Linked DNA regions of Dinoroseobacter shibae DFL 12 = DSM 16493. The protein of the gene in region 1 interacts with the protein of each later gene in a pairwise test. Links are inferred from orthologs where the notes say so. Each region holds a gene or a part of one and is shown in the gene's direction. Other genes may lie near its edges. The genes, in order: grxD and DSHI_RS06145.

Region 1 (10,607 bases):
AATTTCGGCAACCCCGAAAAACCCGAGATCATGGGCCAGTTCGTCGGCGCGTTGCAGGGGATCGGGGAGGCCTGCGCGGCGCTCGACATGCCGATCGTGTCGGGCAATGTCAGCCTGTATAACGAAACCGACGGTCAGGGCATCCTGCCGACGCCCACCATCGGGGCGGTGGGGCTCATCGACCATGTGGACGAGGCCATCATGGGCCAGCCCCGGGCGGGGGATATTTTGCTGCTGATCGGGGCGGGCGAGGGGCATCTGGGCCAATCGGCGCTGCTGGCCGAGGTGTTCAACCGCGAGGAGGGCGATGCGCCGCCTGTGGACCTGGACGCCGAGCGCGCGGCGGGCGAGCTGATTCTCGAGGTGCGGGAGTGGATCGGGGCCTGTACGGACCTGTCGGATGGCGGGCTGGCGCTCGCGGCGTTCGAGATGGCGGAGGCGGCCGGGCTCGGCGTCAGCCTGGACGAGGCGGACATGGCGCAGCTGTTCGGGGAGGACCAGGGGCGTTACATCGTGGCCTGCGGGTTCGATGCGGCCGAGGCGATCATGGTCGCGGCGGGGCGGGCGGGCGTGCCCGTGGCCAGCGTCGGCCGGTTCGGCGGCGAGCAGGTGAGCCTCGGCGCCAGCAGCGCGCCGCTTGCGGAGTTGAGCACGCTCTATCGTGGTGCCTTTGCCGCGCAACTGGGCTGAGGCCCTGCGCCGGGGCACCCATGTCGCGCCCTTGAGCGGCTTGCAGCACCGGGGCGGGAGGCTTACTATACCCATACGGAATAATCAGGAATTCGCCCATGCCGATGCAGGCCGATGAAATCGAAGCGCTTCTGCGCGAGAGTTTCCCCAACGCCCAGATCGTCGTCGAAGGGGATGACGGGGTGCACATGTCCGCGATGGTCGTCGACGAGAGCTTTCGCGGCAAGAACCGGGTGCAGCAGCAGCGCGCGGTCTATGCGGCGCTCAAGGGCAAGATGGACGGGCCCGCGGGCGAGTTGCACGCGCTGGCGCTGACCACGAAGGCGCCCTGATGGCCTGGACCACGCCCATCGTGCTGCTCTCGGGGGCGCTGCTTGCGGTGCTTCTGGCGCGTGCGGTCTGGGTGGTATGGTACGAAAAGCGGTTCCCGCAGGAGCGGGGCACCGCCCCCGGCGAGGGCTATACCGAGATCGAGGCGAATTACCACTCCGGCGGGCCGGGCGGCGGCCACTCTTCCATAATCCGGGTCCCGAAGGACCCGCAGGAATATGCACGATCCTTCGTGCCTCATCATGCCAAAGGAAAAGACCATGAGTGACGCAAACGAGCGTATCAAGGAGACCGTGACCAAGAACGATGTTGTTCTGTTCATGAAGGGCACCAAGACAATGCCGCAATGCGGATTCTCGAGCCGGGTGGCCGGGGTTCTGAATTTCATGGGGGTCGAATACACGGATGTGAACGTGCTGGCGGACGAGGAAATCCGGCAGGGGATCAAGGACTATTCCGACTGGCCGACCATCCCGCAGCTTTACGTCAAGGGCGAGTTCGTCGGCGGCTGCGATATCATCACCGAGATGACCCTGTCGGGCGAACTGGACCAGATGTTCGAGACCAACGCGGTGTCCTACAACAAGGAAGCCGCCGACAAGATCCGCGAAGCCAACGCCTGAGCCGGCTTTGCCGAGACTTTGAAAGCGCCTCCGGCCCGGGGGCGCTTTTTTCTTTGCCGGTCTCGGCGCGCTTTTCGTCGGGGGCGGGGAGGGCGGTTGGGCGCCGCATGGCGGTTTTTGCCGGGAGGAGGCAGGATTGGAGCGTTCTGCAGGTGTTGCGGGGCGTGTTGGGTTGTCTCCCCACCGGTGTGCGTGTAGCTGGGCCGCGGAAAAGTGAGGGGGTAGGTGCCATGGCCGCGCGCGTCAGGATTATGAGTTTTCGGAAACGCTTTGGCTGCATGATGCTTGCGCTGGCCGTTCTGGTCGTGGTGTCGGTCGGCGGGGCGTTCGCCCAGTCCGCCGACCCCGCCCCGGCCGAGGTGTCGGCACAAGAGGATGCCGAGGCCGCGCCGCCCGAGGACAACGCGCCGGCCTATCCTGCGGGTCTCGACGATCCGACACTCGAAATCGAGGAGCTGCGCCTGCGGCTGCTGCCGCTGACGGTCGATCAGCTTACGGAGCTTGCCGCTGCGTGGCAGGGGATCGTGGCCGGACAAACCCAGGCGGTGGTCGATGAATCGCTTGCGCTGGAGCGTCTGCCGACGCAGGAGCAGGAGGCCGCCCGGGCCCGCGTTGTCGCGTTGACGGAGACACGCAATGCCGGGTTCGATCGCTTCTCGGAAGTCGTGAGCAATCTGGCGCGCAAGGGCGGGGACCCGGCGACGGTGGAAACCTACCGGGCCTATCGATCCTCCATCGTCGTTCAGGAAAAGCAGGAGGCGGATTGGCGGACGCTGGCCGAAGGCGCGTTGAGCTGGGCGGTTGCGCGCGATGGCGGCGTGCAATTGGCGATCCGCATCGCGGTGATCGGCGGCGCGATATTCGCGCTGCTGCTCGTGGCCCGGATCGTGCGGGGGTATGCCCGGCGGATGTTCGGGAAGTTACCGAACTTGTCCAAGCTGTTGCAGGCGTTCCTGGCGACGATTGTCTATTGGCTGACCATTGCGGTGGGGTTGATGGTGGTCCTGTCTTCGCTGGGTGTGGACATCACGCCGCTCTTCGCGCTGTTCGGCGGTGGTGCCTTCATCCTGGCCTTTGCCATGCAGGAGACCCTGAGCAACCTGGCGGCGGGCGTGATGATCATGATCAACCGTCCCTTCGATGAGGGGGATTATGTCGATGTCGCGGGTCTTGGCGGGACGGTGAAGAACGTCTCTATCGTCTCGACCCAGATCGTGACGCCGGACAACCAGATCATCGTGATCCCGAACTCCAAGGTCTGGGGCGATGTCATCACCAACGTCACGGCGTCCGATACTCGCCGGGTCGATATGGTGTTCGGCATCGGCTATGGCGATTCGATCCAGGAGGCCCAGGCCGTTCTGGAGGAGGTGGTTTCGGGCCATCCCCTGGTGTTGAAGGATCCCGCCCCGGTGATCCGCGTGAACGAACTGGCCGACAGTGCCGTGAACTTCATCGTGCGGCCCTGGACCAAAACCACCGATTACTGGGCGGTTTATTGGGACCTGCAGCGCGCGGTGAAAGAGGCGTTCGATGCCAAGGACATCTCGATCCCGTTCCCGCAGACCGACATGCATCTCTACATGGCGCCGAAATCGTTGCCGGCGGCGGTCGATGGGCTGCCCTTGGCGCGGCAGACCTCCACCGGGCGCGGTCCGGGGCGCGACGACCCGGGTCCGGACGACGCCGCAGAGCCCGCGCCGGCCGCAGGCTGAGCGCGCCTGTCCGCGGTGCGAGGGCGGTGTGTCTGCCTGATGCGGCCTGCAGCCCCTCCATCACCGTGAAAAACCCGACCGTGATCCAGATCGCCTTCGGCTCACCCCGCAGGGCGGTGGCGGCGACCGCGGCACCGCCGATGGCGACCATGGCCACGGAGGCAGATGCGCTCCAACACATCGTCTCGTCCCTTCCCCGGGTCAGTGTGTCGTGAAACGCCGGGGCTTGGCAAGATCGGGGGCAGGTCGGTGGGACCGGGCGAGTAACGTCGCCGCCAAACTGTACAGTGACAGAGGGTTTTTGTCCGGGCGCGGGAACGCCAGAAAGAGCGACGCGGTTCCGCAACTCAACCTCGTGCGCGCATGGCTCTTGGAAGGTGTCACCGGATCGGGCGCGTCCCGCGGCATTTGGGATAGCTCCGGCACCCCCAGAAGGCGGTTCCGGTTTTGCGCGCGGTGCGCTGGACCATGTCCGCGCCGCAGCGCGGGCAGGCGCAGGGTGTATCGGCTGCGCCCGTCTCGGGGGGCCGGGTCCCTCGTGGCCCGGTCTTGAGGGTTGCGTGGCGCGCCCTGTTCGCGGCGATATGCGCGTCTCTTGCCTCGTCCCCCCTGTCGAGACGCCGGAGTGTGTCATGGTGTCGATCGACTTCGGCTTCGGACAGGACCGGGGTCTGGAAGCGCCGGATCTGTTTGCCGAGCGCCCTCAGCCCCCAGCAGACCGTGTCCGGCATGGGCGTCTTTGGCTGCGCCTCTCCGGTGAAGACGACGAGGTTGTGCACGCGGTCCGATGAGATGCCCAACGCGCCCTGAACGGCGAGGACATGGGCATGGTTCTGGCGCAGCGGGTTCTGGAAGCTCCGTCTGCTGCGTTTGTGAACCTGGGTCCATCTGGCTTGCTCGGCGCTTCCGAAGATCCAGCCGGACATGTTCTTGGTTTCGATGACGAATATCCCGAAGCGTGACAGGACGACATGGTCTATCTGGGTGGTGGCGTCGCCCAGGGGCAGAATCAGATTCGACAGGGTCTTGTAGCCCGATGCCGCGAGCCCATGGGCAAGCGCGCCCGCCACCTTGCGTTCGCCGCGCGCGCCTTTCCGCTCGGGTGTGTCTATCGCGGACTTTCCTGCGTAGAAGAGGGATTTCAGAAGAAAGCCCAGCATGGGCGCCTAAGCGGCCGCGGTAGCGCGCAAGAGGCGTGCGCGGGCGGGGGGGATGGCGCCGATCTCCAGCCCGGTGAAGACATGAAGGGTGTTCATCTCGCGGTCGACCACGGCGTGATCGCTGACCCAGCCGCCCATGAGCAGGTAGGTCCGCAATAGCGGCGGCATGGCCCGCATCGCTCGCTTGAAGTCCGGCTTCACCCGGGCCAGGCCCTGGGCGAAGGGAAACACCCGGGGCGATTTCACCCGCGGCAGCCAGCGCGAGGGGGCCAGGTGGCGTTCGGTGAGCAGGGCGAAGGCGTCGCGGTAAAGCTCGCCATCGGTGCCCTGGAAGGACGAGCAGCCGAAGAGCATGCCGACCCCATGGGCGTCCACATAGGCGGTCATCGCGCCCCAGGCCACGCGCAGGATGTCCGGGTCGTGGCGGTCGGGATGCAGGCAAAAGCGGCCCAGCTCCACCATCGGTTTGTCGAACTCGCGGAGCGCGGAGAGCTCGTAGAACTGCGCGGAATAGCTGCGCGCGATCTCGGCTCCGGTGGCCAGCGGCAGCAGGCGGAAACAACCCACCAGCGCCCCGTCGCCGGTGTCGGTGACCATCACATGCAGGCAGGCCGCGTCGAAGGCATCGGCGTCCGGCGGCGCGTCGGGGCCGTGGAAGGCAAGCCCGCGCAGGCGCTGGCAGGCGGCGATGTCGGCCGGGCTCTCGGCCAGGCGCGCGGCGTAGCGGCCCTTGGTCAATCGCGGCATCGTCACCTCCGGGGTCTTGGCGCTTGGGCTGCACAGTATATCTATGGGCGTGACCTTCAATGATGTTCGTGCCCCGCCGAGACGCGGGGTCGGGTCCCGGACAGGCACAGGAGACCGAAATGGAAAAAGTCGTCAAATCCGAAGAAGAGTGGAAGGCGCAGCTGAGCGATCTGGCCTACAAGGTGACGCGCAAGCATGGCACGGAGCGGGCGGGCACCCACGAGGATTTCCCCAAGGACCCCGGCACCTATCGCTGCGTGTGCTGCGATGCGCCGCTGTTCGACCAGGCCCACAAGTTCGAGAGCGGCACGGGATGGCCGTCGTTCTTTCAGCCGCTGGACGAGGAGATGGTGGGCGAGAGCGTGGACAAGAGCTGGTTCATGACCCGCACGGAGGTGCATTGCAATCGCTGCGACGCCCATCTCGGCCATGTCTTTCCGGACGGGCCGCAGCCCACGGGATTGCGGTATTGCATCAATGGTGTGGCGCTGAATTTCGAGCCGGAATAGGGGGCGCTGCCCCCGTCGCATGCCCGACTCCCCCGGAGTATTTTTGCACAGATGAAGCCGGGGCGGTTGAGGCCTGGGCCAGGCGGACGGCTTGCAGGCGGTCCAGTTCGGCCAAGGCCGTGTCCGGATCGCCGGTGCGGGCCAGCGCCTTGGCATAGGCACGGCGGACCGAGCGGGGCCGCCAGGGCAGGGCGGCCCCCGCCAGCCAGGCGCGCAGATGCGCAGGCAGGCGGTCATAGTCGCCCATGGGATCCCCGCGCCGCCGGCGGCAGCGCAGGTGGGTCTGGCCGAGATTGCGGGTCATGGGTGTGCAGTCCCTGCGGTGGGTCGGATCAGAGGCAGCCCGCGAGCGTCGTGGCCATGTTGCGGATCAGCTGCGGATAGAGGTCGGGGCCGGGCGTGAGGTCGATCCCGATCGGGTCGATCACGCCGGTTCTGGCCTCGGTGCCGTCGAGCACGGTGTCCACCAGCCCGGCGTTGAATTGCGGCTCGGCCAGCACGCAGGTAATCCCCTCGTCCCGGACCCGGTCGCGGATCTCGGCGATGCGGGCGGGGCTGGGATCGGTAGCGTCGCTGAGCGAGATCGCTCCGGAGGCGGGGAAGTCGAAGGCGGTTTCGAAATACTGGTAGGCGTCGTGGAAGACGATGAAGCTGCCGCCGCGGGCGGGGGCGAGGATCTCTGCCACCTCTGCCGAGAGGGCGTCGAGTTCGGTGCGGCCCTCGGTGGCGTTGGTGAAGTAGGTCGCGGCGTTGTCCGGGTCGGCGGTGGAGAGTTGTGTGGCGATCAGGGTCAGCCAGGCCGCGGCGTTCTGCGGCGAGAGCCAGGCATGGGGGTCGTGTTCGCCGTGGTCGTGGCCGGCGTGGGTTTCGTGGTCGTGATCGTCATGGGCGTGATCGTGGCTGGCGGCCTTTTCCGAAGAGTCGTGCGTGTGATCATGGTCGTGGTCGTGCGCGTTATCATGTTCCGCGTGGTCATGGTCATGGTCATGGTCATGGCTCGCGTGGTCATGCTCCTCGTCGCCATGATCATGATCGTGGGCTTCGAACAGGGCGCCCTCGCGGAAGGGCAGCAGGGTGGTCTCTTCGGCGTCCAGCAGGGTCGTGACACGGGCGTTGGTGGCGAGGGTCGCGACGGCGTCTTCCATCCAGGGGGCGAGGTCCGCGCCCATCCAGAACACGAGGTCGGCGTCCTGCAACGCGGCGGCCTCGGACGGGCGCAGGCTGTATTCATGGGGCGAGGCGCCGGGGGGCAGGATCAGGGTGGGGGTGCCGACGCCGTCCATGACGCGGGCCACGAGGGCGTGGACCGGCGCGATGTCGGTGGCCACGGTCGGCACATCCGCCAGGGCGGTGCCACCAAGCAGGGTGGTTGCAACGCAGAGAGTGGTCAGGTTTCTGGACATCGGTGCCCCCTTGTGATCTTATAACGTTACCAGCGGAATATATGATATATAATAACATGACAAGCGAGGACATGGGCATGTCGGCGGAAAATGCGGCCCCGATCGGGTTCGAGAAGCACGACCACGGTGCCTGTGTCAGCCAGGCGCTTGCGGCGGCCGAGGCGCGTTGTGCCGCCGAAGGGCTGCGTCTGACGCCGGTGCGGCGCAAGGTGCTGGAGCTTCTGTTGCGCGAGCATCGGGCACTTGGGGCCTATGCGATCCTCGATCTTCTGCGGGAGGCGGGGTTCGGTTCCCAGCCGCCGGTGGCGTACCGGGCGCTCGATTTCCTGTCCGAGCACGGGTTCGTGCACAAGATCGAGCGGCTCAATGCCTTCGTGGCCTGCGCCCATCCGACCGAGCGGCATTCGCCCGCCTTCATGATCTGCAGGCTGTGCGACGCGGTGGCGGAGGCGCAATCGCCGCCCTCGCGCGGGGCGCTGGGGGCGGCGGCGAAGGCGGCAGGGTTCCAGATCGAGAAGACCGTGGTGGAGGCGGAGGGCCTGTGCCCGGCCTGCATCGAAAAGGCTGACGCATGAGCCTGATTTCCGTGCGCGGATTGAGCGTGGCCTATGGGGCGCGCACGGTCCTGAGCCATGTGGACCTGACCCTGGAGCCTGGCGAGATCGTCACCATCGTCGGGCCCAACGGGTCGGGCAAGACCAGCCTGCTGCGCGCGATCATCGGTGCCGCGAAACCGATGCGCGGGGAGATCTGGCTCAAACCCGGGCTGCGGCTGGGCTATGTGCCGCAGAAGCTGCATATCGATCCGACCCTGCCGATCACGGTGGAGCGGTTCATGCGCCTGCCCGAGAAGGTGCCGAAAGCCGCCTGCCAGGCGGCGCTGGAGGCCGCGGGCGTGCCGGATCTGCTGCGCCGGCAGATGTCGCAGCTATCGGGCGGGCAGTTCCAGCGGGTGCTTCTGGCGCGGGCGCTGATCAACCGGCCCGAGGTGCTGTTGCTGGACGAGGCGACGCAGGGGCTGGACCAGCCCGGCTCGGCCGCGTTCTATCGCCAGATCGAGACGGTGCGGCGCGAAACCGGCTGTGCCGTGCTGATGATCAGCCACGAGTTGCACGTGGTGATGAGTGCGTCGGACCGGGTGATCTGCCTCAACGGGCATGTGTGCTGCGAAGGCGCGCCCGCGGTGGTCGCCTCGGCCCCGGAGTACCGGGCATTGTTCGGGACCGGGACGGGTGGCGCGCTGGCGCTCTACCGGCACGACCATGACCACGATCACGACCATGACCACCCGCACAGTCACGAGGCGGCGGAATGATGCTGGACGATTTCATGACCCGCGCGACGCTGGCCGGGGTCGGTGTAGCCTTTGCCGCGGCCCCGCTGGGCTGTTTCGTGGTGTGGCGGCGGATGGCCTATTTCGGGGATGCCACCGCCCATGCGGCGATCCTGGGCGTGGCGCTGTCGCTGGCGCTGCAGATGTCGATTTTCGCAGGCGCGGTTCTGGTGGCGCTGCTCATGGCGCTGACGGTGACGTACCTGGCCGGGCGGGGCTATGCGATGGACACGCTGCTGGGGGTGATGGCCCATTCGGCGCTGGCCTTCGGGCTGGTGGCGGTGTCGTTCCTGTCGGGGGTGCGGATCGACCTGATGGCGTATCTGTTCGGTGATATCCTGTCGGTGTCGCGCATGGACCTGGTGGTGATCTGGGGTGGCGCGGCCCTGGTTGTGGGACTGATCCTGTGGCGATGGGCGGCGCTGCTGACGGCGACCCTGAACGAGGAGCTGGCCTATGCCAGCGGGCTCGATCCGCGGCGCGAACAGCTGGTGCTGACGGTGGCGCTGGCGATCACGGTGGCGGTGGCGATCAAGGTGGTGGGCGTGTTGCTGATTGCGGCGATGTTGATCATTCCGGCGGCGGCGGCCCGGGGGCTGGCGCGCACGCCGGAGGCCATGGCGGCCATCGCGGCGGGCATCGGGGCGCTGTCGGCGGTGGCCGGGTTGCGCGCGGCCTATGTGTTCGACACGCCCGCCGGGCCGTCGATCGTCTGCGTGGCCGCGCTGCTTTTTGCCGGGCTGAATCTCGCGGGCTGGCGCAGCGCGCGGGGTGCCTGAGCGCGCGGGCTCAGGGCATGCGCAGCGCACCGTCGAGCCGGATGGTCGTGCCGTTTAGGTAGCCGCATTCCAGGATGAAGGCCACGAGACGGGCGTATTCCACCGGATCGCCGAGGCGTTTGGGGAAGGTCACGTCAGCCGCGAGCGCCTCCATGATCTCTTCGCCGAGGCCGATCAGCATCGGTGTGCGGAAGATGCCCGGGGCGATGGACATCACGCGGATGCCCTCGCGCGCCAGATCGCGGGCCATGGGCAGGGACAGGCCCGTCACCCCGGCCTTGGAGGCGGCATAGGCGGCCTGGCCTTTCTGGCCGTCGAAGGCGGCGATGGAGGCCGTGGTGACGATCACCCCGCGCGCGCCGTCCGCATCGGGTGCGTTGCGGGCCATTTCGGCCGCCGCGAGCCGGGCGATGTTGAAGGTGCCAACCAGGTTGATGTCGATGGTGCGCTGGAAGGCGTCGAGCCCGTGAGGGCCTTCGCGGCCGAGGGTCTTGGCACTGGTCGCAACCCCTGCGCAGGTCACGCAGGCGGTGATCCGGCCCAGGGCTGTGGCGGCGGCGGTGACGCTGGCCTCGGCGCTGACATCGTCGGTGACGTCGGTTTCGAAAAAGAGCGCGCCGCTTTCGGCGGCGAGCTGGTGGCCGCGGGTCGCATCCCGGTCGAGCACCGCGACCGCCGCGCCCTTGGCGCGCAGGTGGCGGACGGTGGCCTCGCCGAGGCCCGAGGCGCCGCCGGTAACGAGGATGGCGTGATCTGAAACCTGCATGGGGGCTCCTGCTTTCTGAACACTTGTTCATTTTCTTGCCCGCCCGGGACGGCTGTGTCCAGAGGGGATCGCGAGGGCGCGGGTGTCGCGCTGTGCGGCGTGGCTCAAGACACTGTGATCGGGCTGGTGGGACTCCGCGGGAAGTTGCCGTTCGTTGGCCGGAAAAACGCCCCTTTCCAGCGGGTTTTGGCCGATTCTGCGGACCCATGCGGATGTGAACGCGCGGGGGCTTTAACGGCAGCTACGCAATCCCACATACGCAGCGGTGAGGGCCGCAAGGGCCCACTCAGACCAAGGAGTTCACCATGAAGAGCAGTAAGTTTTCCCCCGTTGTCGCACTGGCCCTTCCGCTGGCGCTTTTCGGGGCACCGTCCCTCGCGGGCAGCCTGGAGGACCCGGTGGTGGAGCCGGTCCCCATGGCGCCGGCCCCCGTGGTTGTTTCCGGCCGGGACTGGACCGGCGGCTATGTGGGTGCGCAGATCGGGTATGGTGACGTCGGCACGAATGCGTCCGGCGTCGATGGCGACGGTCTGATCGGTGGCCTGATCGCGG
Region 2 (10,475 bases), 530 kb from region 1 along the record:
CGGGCGGCGGGCGAAGTTGCGCAGGTGCTTGGAGATCGACGCCATCCGGTCGGTCATGGCCGAGATCCGCGTGACGTTCTCGCGCGCCTCGGGCACCCGGTCGCGGTCGAGGAAGGTCATGGCATTCTCGGCATAGGACTTCACCGCCGCCAGCGGCTGGTTGAACTCGTGGCTGAGGGCCGCCGACATCTGCCCCAGGGCGGCGAGCTTGCCGGCCTGCACCAACTCGGCTTGCGTCTTGCGCAGGCGCTGCTCGGTCTGGCGGCGCTCGACCACCTCCTGCTGCAGCTGCCGGTTGGCCAGGTTCAGATCCGCGGTGCGCTGTGTGACGCGGGCCTCCAATTCGGCCTGGGCGGCGCGCTGGGTCTCCATCCGCTCCAGCAGGCGGGCGCGGCGCTGCTGGTAGATCGCGGCGGCCATCACCAACAGCAGGGTCAGCAGCATGGCGATGGCCATCATCTGCAGCGCCTGCTGGCGCGCGGGCGCCGTGGGCAGCAGGATCGTCACGTCCCAGCCCGCGTCGCTGATCCGGGCGGTGCGGGCGACATAGCTTTCGGCCTCGCCCCTGGGCGTGGCGATGGACCACAGCTCCGCGCCCTCCGACAGGGGCGTGATCTCGGTGGGCAGGTGCGTGACCTCTGACAGCGGATACTGCCGCGCGGCTTCGATCCGGGCGCGCGCGGCGTCGGTCAGGGGGGCGAGCGCGCGGAAATGCCAGTCCGGGCGCGAGGACATGAAGACCACGCCCTGCAGGTCGCGCACCAAAACCGTGGCGGGGCCTGCGCGCCAGGTTTCCTCGAACCCGTCCACGGTGAATTTCACAGCCACCACGCCGGTGATGCGCGCGTTGTCTTCGACCGGGGCGGCGTAGAAATAGCCGCGCTCACCGGAGGTGGTGCCAAGGGCGAAATACCGGCCCAGCCCACCATCCAGCGCCTGGGTGAAATAGGGCCGGTAACTGAAGCTGCGGCCCACGAAGGACAGTGTTTTGCGATAGCTGCTGGCCGCCAGGGTCAGCCCGGAAATGTCCATCAGGTACACGTCCGAGGCCCCGATCGCATAGGCGGTCTGGCGCAGATCCTCGTTGATCCGGGCCTGCAGGGCGGTGTTCTCGGGCTGGCGCAGCAGGGCCGCGAGGTCGGGCCGCTCGGCCACCAGCGCGGGCAGGGGGGCGTAGCGGCGCAGGGCGCCGTTCAGCCCCTCCACCGTCAGGCTGAGCGTGGCCGCGGCCCTCTCGGCGGCCTCGGTCAGGAAATACCGTTCGATCCGCGGAAAGGCCGCCACTGCCACGAGTCCGGAGAGCAGCACCGCCACCGCCAGGGCGGGGATCAGCCGGGGCGAGGCGGCGGGGGGAGGGGCGAGCGCGTCGGACATGGCCGCACTATGGGCCAGTCGGCGGCGATTTCCAATCGCTCCGGTGGCTCACGCCGCGCGGGCGGCGGGCAGGATCGCGTCGTCCAGCAGGGCCATCAGGTCGCCGAAATAGCCGCCCGAACGGGCAGGACGCGTCGGGTCCGAGGTGATCACGAGCGTCAGGGCGCGGTCCGGCACGATGCACAGGATCTGGCCCCCATAGCCGCGCGCCAGAAGAAACTCCGCCCCGTCTGCACGCCCCAAGAACCAGCCATAGCCATAGCCCAGCCCGGAGAACCGCGATTGCGTGCGCGGGATGGCCGAGGCGCTGAGCCAGCCGTTGCTGATCACCTGACCGCCCTCGGCTGCCCCGCCCAGACGCACCATCTCGCCGATGGCCAGCAGGTCGCGGGGGCGCAGGGACATCTCGTTGCCGCCCAGGTAGTAGCCTTGCGGGTCGCGGGTCCAGGCGGGAATGTCGATGCCGAGTGGCGCGCCGATCCGGCGGCGCATCTGGGCCAGCAGCGACAGGCCCGTCGCCTCGGCCAGGGCTGCGCCGAGGATATGGAACGACCCGGTGGAATAGAGCATCCCTTGCCCCGGCGTGGCCACCATCGGGCGGCTCAGGGCATTGGCGACCCAGTTCCGGCTCGACACCCAGCCGCCGTAATTGGCGCCCGAGGTCCGCTCCAGCCCCGCCTGCATGGTCACGAGGTCGGCCATGGTCAGGTCGGGCACCCGCGGGTCGGCGCCTGCGGGGATCAACTGCGGCGCGACCTCGGCCAGGGTGGCGTCCACGCCCGCGATCTCGCCCCGGTCGATGGCCGCCCCCAGCAGGAGGGCCACGAGGGATTTCGACACCGACTTGATCGGCACCGCCCGCGACAGGGCCGGGCCGCGCAGCGCCTCGGCCAGGACGACCGTACCGCCCTGGGCCACGGTCAGGCTGTGCAACTGGTCCAGCCCCCGCGCGCGGTCCCGCACGCGGGTCCAGTCGGTGCCATTGGCGCGAGCCGGGCCGGCCAGCAGCGCGGCGGTGGAAAAGGCGAGGGCCGTGCGTCGTGTGATCATGCTGTCATAAATGGGGTGTCCGCGCCCGATGGAAAGCACCGCTCACATCTGCGTCAGAGGCGCCCGCACGGGGGAACCGGGGGCCAGAGATAGGGGTTGTCGCGCCCGGGGCGCGGGTCTATACGCGGGCGCTGGAATTCAGGAGGCCGGACATGGCGATTGGCAGCGCAAACCTCAACGTGATGATCAAGGCCGCCCGGGCGGCGGGGCGCAGCCTCGTGAAGGATTTCCGCGAGGTGGAGAACCTGCAATCGTCGATGAAGGGGGCGGGCGATTTCGTCAGCCGCGCCGATCTGCGGGCCCAGGAAATCCTGGAAAACGAGCTGCGCGAGGCGCGCCCGAACTATGGCTGGTTGGCCGAAGAGGCCAAGGAAGAGGTGATCGGCAAGGACCCGACCCGGCGCTGGATCGTCGATCCGCTCGACGGGACCACGAACTTCCTGCACGGGATGCCCCATTGGGCCGTCTCCATCGGGCTGGAGCACAAGGGCGATGTGGTCGCGGGCGTGGTGTTCGACCCGGCCAAGGACGAGATGTTCTTTGCCGAGAAGGGGCAGGGCGCCTGGATGAACCAGACCCGGATGCGGGTCTCGGGCCGGCGCATGATGATCGAGTCGGTCTTCGCCACGGGCCTGCCCTTCGCCAACAACGCGTACCTGCCCGCAACGCTCAAGGATCTGGGCCAGCTCTTGCCGCAATGCGCGGGCGTGCGGCGCTGGGGGGCGGCGGCGCTCGATCTGGCTTACGTGGCGGCAGGCCGCTACGAAGGGTACTGGGAGCGTGGGCTGAAGCCCTGGGATCTGGCCGCGGGCATCGTGTTGGTGCGCGAGGCGGGCGGGCTGGTGGAGCCGATCCGCGAGGACCAACTGCTGCTGGAGGACGGGCATATCCTGGCCGCCAGCGAGCCGATGTTCGGCAAGTTCGCCGCGACCATCCGCAAGAGCTGAGCCTACTTGCGCCGCCGCACGCGGGGAACGCGACTGGTGCGCCGCCGCACCTTGGGGATGCGCGAGGCGATGGCGTCGTAGCGCGCCTCCGGGTGGTCCGGATGGCCATCCGTGCGCGCCCAGAAGCGCGGGCCCCCCAGTCGCAACCAGACCGGCAGGATCAGGATCAGCCCCGCAACGAACCCGCCCGCATGGGCCCAGTAGGCGACACCGCCCCCGTCCATCGGCGTGGACGCCCCGCTGAACACCTGCAGCGCGAACCAGCCCGACAGAACGAGGCCCGCCGGGATCGGGATCACCCGGAAGATGATCACGATGATGATCAGCACATCCACCCGCGCCTTGGGATAGAGCAACAGGTAGCCGCCCAGCACCCCGGCGATGGCCCCCGACGCGCCCACCATGGGCACCGGGCTGAACGGGGCGGCGAGCACCTGCGCCAGCGCCGCGCCGATCCCGCAGAGCAGGTAGAAGCCGAGGAAACGCCCGTGCCCCAGCCGGTCCTCCAGGTTGTCGCCGAAGACCCACAGAAAAAGCATGTTGCCCGCCAGGTGCATGAACCCGCCATGGAGGAACATCGACGTGAACAGGCCCAGCGTCCCGCTGCCCGCGGTCAGCTCCCGCGGGACAAGGCCCCAGGTCTGGAAGAACAGCGAAAGCGCGCGCGGGTCGCCCATCAGCGGCAGGTAGGCGAGAAAGATCAGCACATTCAGGCCGATCAGCATCAGCGTCACATAGGGCGTGCGCTCGGAGGGGTTGTGGTCGCGGATGGGAAACATCGCTCTTACCTCAGTCTCCGGGCGGTCCGGGTCAAGGGGCGGGGGGTTACGGAATTGACGCGGGCCGGTTTCGTGTCATCCTTGGCCCATGAGACATGGACTTCTCGCCCTGGTGCTTGCGATGGGCCTGCCCGCGACGGGCTGGGCCGAGGGCTGTGCACCCGTGCCCGACACCCGCGCGGAGATCGCGGGCCTGCACGCACAGCTCCAGGCGGCCCCCTCGGAGACCGCCGCCCGCCCCCTGATCGGCGCGCTATGGCAGGTCTGGACCCGCGCGCCGGACGCGGCCGCGCAGGCGCTGCTGGACGAGGGGATGCGCAAGCGGCGGGAGTATGACTTCGCAGGGGCGGTGGAGGTGTTCGACGCGCTGATCGCCTATTGCCCGGACTATGCCGAGGGCTGGAACCAGCGTGCCTTTGCCCGGTTCCTGCAAGACCGCTACGATGCGGCGCTGGGCGATCTCGACCGGGCGCTCGCGCTCAGCCCGACCCATACCGCGGCCCTGTCGGGCAAGGCGCTGACCCTGATCCGGATGGGGCGGATGGGGCTGGCCCAAGACGTGCTGCGCGCGGCGGTGGCGCTGAACCCGTGGCTGCCAGAGCGCGTCTACCTGCTGCGCCCGCCAGGGCGGGAGCTCTGAGACGATTCGGGCTTGCACGACCCGGACCGCTTGCCTAGCCAAGAGGGGCGTGCGGGCGTGATGGAATGGTAGACATATCGGACTTAAAATCCGAAGGCCCTAGTGCCGTGTGGGTTCGAGTCCCACCGCCCGTACCACGCCCCTGACAGCCGCGCTCAGGTCTTGAAATTGCGGCTGTCCTTGATCTGGTCCCAGGCCCAGACGACCTCTTGCAACTTCTCTTCATCGCTGCGGTCGCCGCCGTTCATATCCGGATGAAGAACCTTGATCAACGCTTTGTAAGACTTGCGAATTTCGGGCTTGGACCAGTGATCTTTCGCCTCCAGGATCTCGATCGCGCGGCGTTCGGTCGGGGGCAGGCGGCGGGTGCCGGTGATCGACTTTCCGGGGTTGCGCGTGGCGTTCTCGCCCAGCACCTGGTGCGGGTCATCCACGCCCAGCCGGGCCCAGGCACGCTCCTCGGTGGAGCGCTTGAACGGCTTGGTCTCCCGGTCCCAGACGCGGTCCTTGTCCATCCGGCGCGCCATCTCTTCCTCGGACTGGCCGTTGAAGAAATTCCACTTCAGATTGTATTCGCGGACGTGCTTCTGGCAGAACCAGAAATAGTCGTCGAGGATATCGGGCGATTTCGGCGCCCGGTATTTCCCGGCCTCCTCGCAGCCTTCATGCTCGCATTGGCGTGTGGAGGTCTCGAACGCACCGGACATGCCCCGGCGGCCGCGTGGATTCTTCTTCTTGGAGGACGATACGGACATATCGAACCCGAAGGGATCACTCTTCGACATAGGACCTCACTTTCCGACTCGGAACGAAGAGTTTAATGCTTTGTTCGGGCAAGCAAAGAGGATTGCGACAAAATGGGCGTGAAAACCGAGATCGAGACCCGTCTGCAGGCGGCCTTCGCGCCGCGGGAGCTGGACGTGGTGGACGACAGCGAGAGCCATCGCGGTCATGCAGGATATCAGGAAGGTGGCGAAAGCCATTGGAATGTAAGGATAGTTTCGGAAAAATTCGAGGGCATGAGCCGGATCGCGCGGCACCGGGCGGTCCATGACGCGCTGGGCAAGGACCTGGTCGGGCGCATCCATGCGCTGGCGCTGAAGATCGAGGCCTGAGCGTCGGCATCAGCCGCGCGACGGCGCGTCGGGCGCAGGGACCTTGGGCGCGGTCGCGTCGGGGTCCGGACGCGGGCCCTTGATCTCGCGCAGGACCGACAGCATTTCGCCCGCGGGCTTTTCCGCGTCCCGGGGGCCGGCCACGGGGGGCGGGCCCGCCGGGATCAGCGCCGCGGCCTCGGCGGCCGTCGCGGCGCCGGGCAGCGGTCGGCGAAACACCAGCAAAGTGTGAAACCGGGTCGTCTTGGAGGTCAGCCCCGCGCGTTCTTCGCAGGGCAGGGTGTCGGTACGGACATATTCCCAACGCTCAGCCGCCAGCGCGTTGATTGCCTGTTCAAGTTGCGCGGCGAAGCGGTCCTCGATGCGTTTCAGCCCCTTTTTCTTGAGCCCCGTGTTGGGGGCAGGCACTATCTTGTATTCGTACATTTCCACTACTTTTCCACCGTTTTCATTGATCGCGCGCCGCGGGTCCTAGAGGGCTTGCCACCCCTGTCATGTCAACGGATCACGCGACTGGCCGTGCCGTCGCACAGCGCGAATCGCGCGGCGGAAACGAGCGCCAATTGCCGTGATCGCCGCCGGGAACGTGGAAATATGAGCAAGAAGGACAGATTTCTGCGCCGATTGTTCGCAATTTCACGACGTGAGCGCAGAAAATCGGGGTCAGTCCCCTCGGTCAATAAGCAAGTTCTTGCTCGGTCGGATTTGTTAACGTAATGTTAAGCACAGCAGGTATGACGCTTGTGAGTAAACCATGAGGGTAAAAACATGAACTTTAAGACTTTGATTGCTGCGGTAGCGCTGGCTGCGATTCCGGCATTTGCCGGCGCGTCCACGGTCCACACCGTAGTTGGTCCCGGCCCGATCGTTGAAGGCGGGCTGGAGAATGGAGATGTTGCCGCCGCAACTCTGACGATTGGTGACACTGTGAACGTCAACCTCGTGGCGTCCGAATTGCACGACTCGATCTCAATCCTGGGGTTCAACCTTAACCCGGTCCCCGTGAACGCGATGGTGTCTCTGAGCTTTGATGCGCTGAGCATCGATGAGTTCGGTCCCACAGTCGCGTCGCTGTCGTTCAACTCTGACGGTTCCGCGCCGGTGTTCACCGGACCCGTGGATACGAACCCGTTCACCTTCATGATCGAGGCGGATGCGTCGCCCCTGTTCGTCGTGTTCGACTGGGACAATGACACCAACTCGGCCGCGTCCTATTCGCTGCGGGTCTCTGCGGTGCCGCTGCCGGCGGGCCTTCTGCTGCTGGGCACTGCCCTGGGCGGCATGGCGGTTGCACGTCGTCGCAAGAAAGTTGCCTGATCGTTTTAGCGATCACGCAGCCAAGACTTCAAGGAGCGGTCCGAAAGGGCCGCTTTTTTTCCGTCTGGAAGGGCGTGGATGTGTGACGTACACAAGGCGACGTTTGCGGCCCGAGGCGCGTCACCTTTATAGAGTACAAGTAAACGGAACCGGCCGAACCGGACGACGTCACTCCGCCGGATGCTGGCGTGAGACCTGGGTGTCTATCCTGCGGCGTTCCCGGCGCAGCACAACGATGCCACCGGCCGCGAGGGCCAGGGCAAGAACGGGTATGATGAATTCATAGAGCGTCATGGATCGCGCTCCTCCTTCTTCAGATACCCTAGTATATAGTGCGAAACGCCGTGCAATACCAGTCCGGCGAGGCCCCACCACAGGGCGGAGGCCGCCATACCCGGTGCGGCCCCGGTCAGCGGGCGCAGGATCGCGAAGCCGATCAGACCCAGCGCCAGCGCGTTGGTGAAGGTCGAGAACAGCTTCACACGCTCGTTATAGACCAGGATCGCGTCCCGGGGCGGGCGGGGGCGGCGCAGGCCCATGGGGCGTTTACTGCTGCGCCAGCTTGGCGGCGACGATCTGGTTCACGGCCTTGGGGTTGGCCTTGCCGCCCGTGGCCTTCATCACCTGGCCCACGAACCAACCGGCGAGCTTGGGATTTTCCTGCGCCTTGGCGACCTGGGCGGGATTGGCGGCGATGATCTCGTCCACCGCGGCCTCGATCGCACCGGTATCGGTGACCTGCTTCATCCCGCGCGCCTCGACGATCTCGGCCGGATCGCCGCCCTCGGTATAGACGATCTCGAACAGGTCCTTGGCGATCTTGCCCGAAATCGCGTCGGCCTTGATCAGCTTGATGATCCCGGCGAGTTGCGCGGGCGAGACCGGGCTTTCGGTGATGTCGTGGTCTTCCTTCTTCAGCCGCCCGAACAGCTCGTTGATCACCCAGTTCGCCGCGAGCTTGCCATCGCCTGCCTCCCCCGCCACGGCCTCGAAATAGGCGGCATTAGTGGTGTCGGCGGTCAGGACGCTGGCATCGTAATCCGACAGGCCGAACTCGGTGATGAACCGCGCCTTCTTGGCGTCGGGCAGCTCGGGCAGGGCGGCGGCGATATCGTCGACCCAGGCCTGCTCGATCTCCAGCGGCAGCAGGTCGGGGTCGGGGAAGTAGCGGTAATCATGCGCTTCTTCCTTGGAGCGCATGGACCGCGTCTCCCCCTTGTCCGGATCGTAGAGCCGGGTTTCCTGGGTCACGCTGCCGCCGTCCTCGATGATCGCGATCTGGCGGCGCGCCTCGTATTCGATGGCTTGCTGGATGAACCGGAGGGAGTTCATGTTCTTGATCTCGCAGCGCGTGCCGAGATGTGAGAAATCCTGGCTCGCCTGGTATTTCTCGTAATCCCCGGGGCGGCAGACCGACACGTTCACATCCGCGCGCAGGTTGCCGTTTTGCATGTTGCCGTCGCAGGTGCCGAGATAGCGCATGATCTGGCGCAGCTTGCTGACATAGGCGGCCGCCTCTTCGGGCCCGCGGATATCGGGGCGGGAGACGATCTCCATCAGGGCCACGCCCGTGCGGTTCAGGTCCACGAAGGACATATGCGGGTCCATGTCGTGGATCGACTTGCCCGCGTCCTGTTCCAGGTGAATGCGCTCGATCCGCACCACGCGCGCCGTACCATCGCCCAGCTCGACCAGCACCTCGCCCTCGCCCACGATGGGGTGGTAAAGCTGGCTGATCTGGTAGCCCTGGGGCAGATCGGGATAGAAATAGTTCTTGCGGTCGAAGGCCGAGGTCAGATTGATCGCCGCCTTCAGGCCCAGCCCCGTGCGGACCGCTTGCGCGACGCATTCCTCGTTGATCACCGGCAGCATCCCCGGCATGCCCGCATCCACGAACGCGACGTTGGAATTCGGCTCCGCCCCGAACAGGGTCGAGGCGCCGGAGAACAGCTTGGCATTGGTGGCGACCTGGGCGTGCACCTCAAGCCCGATCACCAGTTCCCAATCCTCCCGCGCGCCTGCGATGACCTTGGGTTTCGGGGTCTCGTATGTGAGGTCGAGCATGGGTCCGTCTCCGCCTGTTCCGCCCGCGTTTTTAGGGGAGGGCAGGCGGCGGGGCAAGGCGGATTGCGGCGCCCGTGCGGCCCGCCATGGGCCGGTTTCCGCCCGTGCGGAAATTGGGGGCTGGTGCGGGCCGGGTTTGTCGGGGAATCCTGCGCCCGACGAAACGGTTCGGGACTTGGACATGCGAAAACTGGCAGGGGCGCTTGTGGGGCTTGGGCTCTGTGTTCTGGCAGGGTGCAGCACGGGCAGCACGGCGCGAGACGGCGGGGGCGGCACCGCCGATCTGCCAGTGGCACAATGGGATTTCCGCCCCGACAGCGACCAGCTGACCCGCGCGGCCCTGGATGCGCTGTCGAGCCACGGCGCGGCGCTGCCACTGGTCACACCTGCCGATGTGCGCCAGTGGTGCCCGGCTTACCTCGACGCCGACCGGGCGGATCGCGAAGCGTTCTGGGCCGGGTTCCTGTCGGCGCTGGCGAAATACGAGAGCACCTGGAATCCAAAAGCCGTGGGCGGCGGTGGCCGGTGGTTCGGGCTGACCCAGATCTCGCCGGCCACCGCGCGGGGCTATGGCTGTGCCGCGGCGACGGGCAATGCGTTGCTGGACGGTCCCGCGAACCTCGCCTGTGCGATCCGCATCATGGCGGTGACCGTGCCGCGCGACGGGGTGATCGCGGCGGGCGGGGCCGGGGTGGCGGCCGACTGGGCGCCGCTGCTCAGCCCGCCCAAACGCGAGTCCATGCGCAGCTGGACCTCGGCCCAACCCTATTGCCAGTAACCCTGCGCAGCCCCTGACTGCGATCGGGATGGACGCCCGGCGGGGCTTGGCCTACCTTTGATCGGCACGAGGGTCGCTGGGAGGAGGCTGGGTGCTCGATTTTTCCCATAACCCGTGGTTGGTCGCGGCCTCCCTGGCGGTTGCGCTGATGGCGGGCTTCACCGGGCTGTCCCTGACCAAGGGCGCCTCGACCTTGCCCGCGGGGCCGCGCAAGACGCGGGTGGCGATGGCGTCTGTCGCCTTGGGCGGCGGCATCTGGGCCATGCATTTCGTCGCGATGCTGGGCCTGCAACTGCCGATCCTGTTCTACTACGACCCGCTGATCACCCTGATCTCGGCGCTGGTGGCGATCCTGATCGTCGGCGTGGCGTTGCTGGTGCTGCATTTCCTGCCGCGCCGCGCGCTGACGAT

Evidence for each region.
Region 2: the proteins of grxD (region 1) and DSHI_RS06145 interact in binary tests that used the Escherichia coli proteins (3 or more experiments, as listed by UniProt). The link is inferred for Dinoroseobacter shibae DFL 12 = DSM 16493 from one-to-one orthologs.

What each region holds. Positions count from the first base shown.
Region 1 is NC_009952.1:1,769,084-1,779,690, reverse strand. Bases 1-2,961 are described here. They hold grxD (Grx4 family monothiol glutaredoxin), read left to right. Parts: upstream 1-1,280; coding sequence 1,281-1,643; downstream 1,644-2,961. Other genes in these bases: DSHI_RS08695 (mechanosensitive ion channel family protein), read left to right, coding at 1,874-2,961; DSHI_RS08705 (hypothetical protein), read left to right, coding at 1,022-1,288; DSHI_RS08710 (BolA/IbaG family iron-sulfur metabolism protein), read left to right, coding at 789-1,022; purL (phosphoribosylformylglycinamidine synthase subunit PurL), read left to right, coding at 1-690. Outside these bases: more of DSHI_RS08695, read left to right, coding at 2,962-3,358; DSHI_RS22760 (nuclease-related domain-containing protein), read right to left, coding at 3,739-4,518; DSHI_RS08680 (GNAT family N-acetyltransferase), read right to left, coding at 4,525-5,265; peptide-methionine (R)-S-oxide reductase MsrB, read left to right, coding at 5,385-5,774; DSHI_RS21690 (DUF6525 family protein), read right to left, coding at 5,740-6,078; DSHI_RS08670 (zinc ABC transporter substrate-binding protein), read right to left, coding at 6,107-7,177; DSHI_RS08665 (transcriptional repressor), read left to right, coding at 7,234-7,752; DSHI_RS08660 (ATP-binding cassette domain-containing protein), read left to right, coding at 7,749-8,492; DSHI_RS08655 (metal ABC transporter permease), read left to right, coding at 8,492-9,289; DSHI_RS08650 (SDR family NAD(P)-dependent oxidoreductase), read right to left, coding at 9,300-10,055; DSHI_RS08645 (outer membrane protein), read left to right, coding at 10,361-10,607. UniProt on the Escherichia coli protein: Monothiol glutaredoxin involved in the biogenesis of iron-sulfur clusters.
Region 2 is NC_009952.1:1,237,542-1,248,016, forward strand. The notes cover bases 4,448-7,276. They hold DSHI_RS06145 (BolA family protein), read left to right. Parts: upstream 4,448-5,647; coding sequence 5,648-5,905; downstream 5,906-7,276. Other genes in these bases: DSHI_RS06130 (tetratricopeptide repeat protein), read left to right, coding at 4,448-4,790; DSHI_RS06140 (DnaJ domain-containing protein), read right to left, coding at 4,946-5,575; DSHI_RS06150 (DUF4177 domain-containing protein), read right to left, coding at 5,915-6,331; DSHI_RS06155 (VPLPA-CTERM sorting domain-containing protein), read left to right, coding at 6,674-7,222. Outside these bases: DSHI_RS06110 (ATP-binding protein), read right to left, coding at 1-1,374; DSHI_RS06115 (serine hydrolase domain-containing protein), read right to left, coding at 1,423-2,424; DSHI_RS06120 (inositol monophosphatase family protein), read left to right, coding at 2,577-3,371; DSHI_RS06125 (rhomboid family intramembrane serine protease), read right to left, coding at 3,374-4,150; more of DSHI_RS06130, read left to right, coding at 4,239-4,447; DSHI_RS22965 (hypothetical protein), read right to left, coding at 7,391-7,516; DSHI_RS06160 (hypothetical protein), read right to left, coding at 7,513-7,761; Asp-tRNA(Asn)/Glu-tRNA(Gln) amidotransferase subunit GatB, read right to left, coding at 7,769-9,286; DSHI_RS06170 (transglycosylase SLT domain-containing protein), read left to right, coding at 9,468-10,064; DSHI_RS06175 (MHYT domain-containing protein), read left to right, coding at 10,156-10,475. UniProt on the Escherichia coli protein: Transcriptional regulator that plays an important role in general stress response. Has many effects on cell morphology, cell growth and cell division. Acts by regulating the transcription of many genes, including dacA (PBP-5), dacC (PBP-6), ampC and mreB.